Regions from separate parts of the Staphylococcus sp. NRL 16/872 genome, predicted to be linked through region 1. Evidence: riboswitches for the same ligand, from Rfam matches in the RefSeq annotation. Region 1 holds a riboswitch; the other holds the start of a gene.
The links. Region 1 has a riboswitch for thiamine pyrophosphate ahead of MT340_RS00750 (ECF transporter S component). Riboswitches for the same ligand answer to the same signal wherever they lie in the genome.

Region 1 (3,460 bases):
TTTAGAAATTTGATTTAAAATGTCATTATTTCCATATCCAATAATGACATCTGAATGATTGATGGCGATATCTTCGAGCTTTGTAGTACCTCCAGGCCAATAAATAATTGCTATGCTATTACTAATGACTGAATCAATTTCAGCCAGAAGTTGCACAAACCAACTCGCAATAAAAGGTTCAGACTTAGGTAATTTACAAATACTTCCAGATTTAACGAGTAAGCTACTTATTAGACTCCATAAAGGAAGTCCTGGAACATTTCCAGACCATACATGAGTAATGATGTCTGACGCTATAGCTTTTGAGAAACCACCTTTATGATTAGGAACAAATTGTTCTAAAATTTGAGGATTATAAAAATCTTCTGACACGAAACGTTGCAGTTCATATTTTCTAAAAGTAGTTAAATACTTAGTAAATCCTACTTTAATAATTTCTGAACTATAACCAGTAGTTTGAGGTATTATTCTATCAATATTTTTTCGCCATTTTGATTGTGGATCTAAAAAAATATGAATAGCTTGGTCAATTACATTAATAATTTTATTAGTTGAATAATTTTTCAATTTTATTCTGTTTTCTTTTATTTTAGAACATACGAATTCTAATTGGTCTTCAGTTAAATCAGGAACTAAAGCAGTATAGTCTTGAAAGTCGATTTCTTTATAGCTTATTTCGTGACTGTTAATAAAAGGGACGTATCCGACTTTTAGTTTCATATGTATCTCCTTAATTTTTAGAATTTAAAAATTCTTCAACAGCTAAAGAACAACCTTTTGCTAATGCGCCTTCAGTTCTACCATGTAAGACAAATCCTTCTTTAGTAGGTTCTCCGACATCTTCCATCATGATTGTGGCAACAGAATTATAGTTTGCTAAGTCATAATGGATTAAAATACCTTTTTCATTATAAGGAACATCTTCCATAGTCATTGGGTTAACTACACGAGTTCTACACCAATGAGGAGCATATTTAATCGATGAAGATATTTCATTCCCTTTATCATAAAATTGTGTGCTTAATTCAGTGACACCATACATATTGATACACATATCTTTGGGAACATTAAATATATTTGATAATTTCTCATAAAATTCTTGTTGAGGTAACTCTTTAGAACGATTTTTGTAACCTCCAGTATCTAATATGCGACTGCCTTTAGGTAATTTAAAAGATAGATTATGATCTTCTAGATATTCAATTAAATGAACAATACTATAACTTGCACCAAGTAAAGAAAATGGTGTTTCATTTGTTTCAGATCGTCGTAAAGCTTGAATAAGTTCTGTGTATTGAATACCGTTATTATCTATATAAGTAGCACTATCCTTCGTTCCAAATGTGGACTTTGCTACTTCAAGGTAATGCGCTAATGAAGAGTTTGGTAATGCTTTAGGAGTAGGAAATAATATCGCCATCTCAATCTCACTGTAATCTGGAAGAAACATTTTTTTGAAAAAAGATGTCATAGCTAAATCGTAAACATCTAAATCTTTATGATAATTTTTACCTTTAATTCCGCTTGTAGTACCACTAGTCATATAGATAAATTGTGTCTCTTCAATCGGTACAGCACTAAATGTCGCATGTTTGAAAGCATTAATTGGTACAGCCGGAATATCTTTCCAATCGTTAATTGTTTGAGGTGTTTTACCTTGAGATAAACAAAATTTTTGATAATCACGGTTTTCGTTATATTGAAATTCAAATAGCTTTAAAGCAACTGTCGGGAAATCATCTGAGCTTCCATATTCAATAAATTGATAAATATACTGTTTTATTTGTTCAAAGTTCATTTATATCTACTCCTTTATTAAAAAAGCAGGAATGCACTACATAAGTGCTTCCTGCTTGAGTAGAAATAATAATTATCTACAATCACTTTCCTTCGTTGGTATTAACCATATCAGGTTCGATGGTTGAAGTTAGCAACTTCTCTCAGCAAAAAGCACCCATAGTGACGACCTTTATTATTTATTATTAATTCTATTATATTAAAACATTAATTGAATGGCAAAATTAAATTTTGACAAAAAAATAAAAGAAATCTATATTTAAATTATAGTAGATATAAGTACTAGGGGTGTTTTAAAAACTGAGATGGAGTAATCCAAACCCTTTGAACCTGAACTAGTTAGCACTAGCGTAGGGAAGTGTATATCACATCTAGGATACATATATACTTTTACAGTTACGCAAACTATCTAGTTAGATATGTTTGTTTTTTTATGTACTTTTCTACTCAATTCATAAAAGGAGTTAGAAAATGAAAAAATTAAATTTATCAGATATTTTGGTTACTGTTTTAATTAGTTTTATCTTCGGTTTAGTATATAAAGGAGTAGGCTTAACGGTAGCAGCATTGAAACCATTGGGTCTTCATCTAGATCAAATTGCTTATGGACTATGGTTTATAGCAGCGATTGTTGCATTCTTAATAATACGTAAACCAGGTGTAGCTTTATTAGCAGAACTAGCTGCAGGTTCTGGAGAGACTATTTTATCAGGAGATATAAATATGTCTATTTTACTCCACAGTTTAGCGCAAGGTTTAGCTTGTGAAATTATATTTTTAATATTTAAATATAAATCAACTAAACTGGCTGTAACTATGTTAGCAGGCGCTACGGCTGGAATTTTTACTATTCCTATAGATTGGATATTTAACTATTTAGGAAATATGGCAATGTGGAATATTATCTTACTTTACTCAATCAGAATAGTTAGTGGAACATTACTTTCGGGAGCATTAGGCTATTATATTGTGAAAGCTTTAGAAAAAACAGGCGTAACAAAACTATATCATAGCGCCTCAAAAGAAGATTTTGATGAATTATAAACTATTTTTTATAGGTTTTTTCTAGAAAATGTTACTTTAGCAACGATGTCGTTCATGTGAAAGATATGATTAGGTAGAATTATTGTGCTTTCCAATTTGTTCTATTATACTGAGTAAAAAATTATGTAGAGAGAAGGAATTTTTTGGCACAAAACAACGACAAATTAAAATGGTCAAGTTTAATTATGGGCACGTTACTCCTCATAGTAGCGATTATTATATTTAGCTATCCCGTGAAGAACTTTTATACATTAACATGGCTAATCGGTTTATTCATTTTCATTAATGGTATCATCCAGCTCTTATTCCGACGTGCAACGAAAGCATTAGCAGGAGGCAGTTCAGGACTAATCATCCTCATTGGTATTATTGATATTATTTTTGGATTATTAGTAGTCTTTAACGTAGGCGCCAGTTCTGAATTCTTTGTCTTCATGTTCGCGGCATGGTTTATTGTAAGTTCAATCATTGGTTTATTTACAATTTCTCATCAAAATCGCTTAAGATTTTTATCAATTATTGTAAACATTCTAGGTATTATTTTAGGAATTATTTTATTATTTAACCCAATGATGGGCATGATCTTCGTATCATTAATGATTGCCGTCACATTTGCAGT
Region 2 (3,460 bases), 700 kb from region 1:
GGCTTTAGTTAACGTGCCAATATTTATTAATAAGGCGCCTGCCACTTTATAAAACTCTTCTGCCTCTTCAGGTGCTTCACTCATTGCTGGGCTTGCTCCAATACTTAATAAACCATTTGCAGTAAAGTTTTTAACGACATCATTGGTATAACAAACAACTAATGGATTTTCATTTCTTAATTTCTCTAAATTATTCATCATCTAATCCTACTTTCTTCATATATGCAAAGTGGTTAACTGGTCCACGACCTTGGCCAATCTCAGGTGTATATTCAATACTTAATGAAATAAATTCTTTAGCTTTTTTAACCGCTTCATAAATTGATTTGCCTTTAGCAAGTTCTGCTGTTATTACTGCTGAAAATGTACAACCAGTACCATGCGTGTGTGGCGTATCAAAGCGTTTATTTTCAAATGTATAAACGTCGTCTTTAGTAAATAGGAAGTCTTTAGCGTTATTTAAATCAGCTGAATGTCCACCTTTAATCACTACGCCTTTACTACCAATTTCATTAATAAAGATGTGTCCTGCTTTACGAATACTTTCTTCAGTATCGATTTTCAGACCTGTAATTTCTTCTGCTTCAGGTATATTAGGAGTTACAACATCAGCTAGTGGTAATAACGTACTTTGTAAATGTTTTTTAGTCGCATCATCCATTAGAGAGTCACCACTTTTAGCTAACATAACAGGATCAATAACGTATGGAATATCAGAATGTTTTTTTAAATATTCTTGTACAAGTTCCATTGTCTCGTGCGTAGCAATCATACCTGTTTTAATTGCTTGTGGTAATTCATCATCGAATACGCTATCAAGTTGTTCTTTAACCCAACTAGTCTCTAAATTATGAATATGTTGAACGCCTTTAGTGTTTTGAGCCACAATGCTAGTGATTGCAGCCATACCATAGACACCACAAGCATGGAATGATTTTAAATCTGCCATTACACCAGCACCACCTGATGGATCAGTGCCTGCTATAGTTAATGCAATTTTTGGTTTATTCATGTTCTTTTCCTCCGAAATTCCATTTTTCATCGATGTATGCCATATTAAAGAAATTGCGTTCATGAATTGTACTTTGTAAGAAGCTTTCTTTAATATCATTTTTTTCTTGGTCGCTACAATTTTCTGTTAGTTCATCTAACATGCGATCAAACACCTCAATTAATGGACGCATTTCTGTACTATAAAAATCAAACCATTTTGCAGTAATGACATCTCTATTTAAATTTTGGTCTTCTAATGCCATTTTAGCTATGACTTCATAGACATATGGACATGGTGCCATTGCAGCAATTGTATATGCAGCATTTTCATGAGCATAAGCATGGTAATACATATGTTTGATGTAATGATCTCCACTTGGTGGCCAAACTTTTTCACGTACAATTTCTTCGTATGGTTCATTAATAAAGTCTGCTAAAATTTCATGTGCTTCTACTTCACCGTCTAACATAAATTCAATTTGTTCTACTAAAAATTTTACATCAGTCATTGTAGGCGCTTTAGGAATTAATAATGCGTATAAATTAGTAAATTCTTTTAAATATGAAGCATCTGCACGTAAATATTGACGCACAGCTTGTTTAGATAATTGTCCTTTTAATAAATCTTGAATAAATCCATCGTTATAAATTTGTTCAATAATTGGTTGTGATGCTTCTTTTAATTCAGTTGAAAAGCTCATCATAATTCCTCCTTAAATATATAAAAAAACTACATTCCCACCTAGCAACGCAGAAATGTAGTCATCCTTTAAAAAGCATGTAAAATTACATAACTACTTTCCTACGTTGGTACTAACCAAATCAGGTTATAAGGGTCTGAACATTCATCTCAGCCATTGTGGTTGGCTCCCCTAGTAGTTTTATTTTATTAATTTTACATTATCAAACAGATATTCATTTTTCAATTAAAAAGCCGGAATATTTCATTAATGGAAATATTCCGGCTGTTTCAAATTTAAGCAGTTACCCAATGTGATGGGCCTTCAGTATTATATAATTTTACAGCTGTAGCATCTTGAACACTTTCAGGTGCTTGAGCTGGTGATACACCTTTATATTCATCAGGTGCTACTGTATCCCATGTAGATTGTAAGAATTGATATTTACCTGCTGCACCAGAACTTGGGTTGACAGCATGAATATCACCACGAGATTCACGTTGTGCGATTTGTTGTAAATGTTCGTTTACATGTACTGAAGAACCACTTGAAGCTGTATTTGTTGTATTGTTACTTGTTGATGCTTGTTGTGGTTGTTGAGATTGATTTGTTTGTGGTGCTTGTTGAGTTTGAGTTGGTTGTTGTTGACTAGTTTGTGTTTGTGAAGTTACCACTTTACCTGAACTTTGATTATTAGAAGTTGAAGCTTGTTGGCTTACACCTTGTTGTTGTGTTGCTTGTGAAGATTGACCAGTTTGACCTGATTGATTGTAGTCCCAACTCCAATTACTACCATCTGATTCAAAGTGGTAAGTGAAGCCATTATAATCAAATGTCATATTATAAGCACCTTGTTGAATAGGGCTATTGTTTAATGATTGATCATTTGATTGAGCTAGTTGTGCTAATTCAGCTTTATTGATTTGAGATTCACTTGCATCTGCATGACCCGCATTTCCAGCTGCTACTCCTAGGCCTACTGCTAATGTTGAAGCAATAATAGTCTTTTTCATAGTGTATATGCCCTCCAATATTTTTTCTTAATCAATTAATTTACAAACCCTACTGTAACATCTGAAGAGCAAGCGCAAGTTACAGCCAAATAAAAAAGAAAGTATCTTTTTTACATAGGAATTACATTAAAATCGTTCTTAAATTAATTAAAAATTCGTTTACAGTTCTTTCATGCCAGTTTTGAAGAATATACGTTAGATTATTATGTATGTAATAAAACTGAAATTTTTCAAACAATTATCGCAAAAATTAAGAACCTCTCCCTATTAATCGAAATCAATAAAGAGAGATTCTGAGTATAATTGAAAGATGTTATATATAAAATAGAAAAGATTGGAGTTAAAGTTTAGAGAGTTGATTTGAATTTAATTAATATTAATAATGTCTAGATTATCTAGGGGATAAGTGTCTTCAATAAACGAGCTATTTGAGAGAATTTCGTTATTTTTAGATTGTGGGGACATAAATTTTATAGTTTCTACATATAATTCTGTTACAAAATGCGTTTGCCCTTCTTTTTCATACTTGCGTGAACGCATCTGGCCAGTGATACCTACTAATGAACCTTGACTAGTATATTTTTCGATATTCGTTGCTGTTTTGCCAAAAGCTTTACAAAAAATATAGTCACAAACAATTTCATTATTATCGTCTTTGTAATTACGTTCAGTTGCAACGCTAAAGGTAGCAATTTTCACCTCTTCCTTTTCATAGATTTGAGCATCTTTAGTCATACGACCTACAATTACTATCTTATTTAGCATGTGTCACCT

Region 2: linked by a shared signal. The riboswitch ahead of tenA (thiaminase II) and the one ahead of MT340_RS00750 (ECF transporter S component) in region 1 are both predicted to bind thiamine pyrophosphate.

The regions. Positions count from the first base shown of each region.
Region 1 covers NZ_CP119327.1:155,588-159,047, forward strand. The annotation lists gene MT340_RS00740 (acyl-CoA reductase) at 1-720, opposite strand, end outside; gene MT340_RS00745 (LuxE/PaaK family acyltransferase) at 731-1,798, opposite strand; TPP riboswitch at 1,869-1,968, opposite strand; TPP riboswitch at 2,072-2,171, shown strand; gene MT340_RS00750 (ECF transporter S component) at 2,269-2,841, shown strand; gene MT340_RS00755 (DUF308 domain-containing protein) at 2,985-3,460, shown strand, end outside.
Region 2 covers NZ_CP119327.1:857,448-860,907, reverse strand. The annotation lists gene thiM (hydroxyethylthiazole kinase) at 1-198, opposite strand, end outside; gene thiD (bifunctional hydroxymethylpyrimidine kinase/phosphomethylpyrimidine kinase) at 191-1,012, opposite strand; gene tenA (thiaminase II) at 1,005-1,694, opposite strand; TPP riboswitch at 1,776-1,877, opposite strand; gene MT340_RS04125 (transglycosylase family protein) at 1,970-2,686, opposite strand; gene MT340_RS04120 (single-stranded DNA-binding protein) at 3,053-3,451, opposite strand.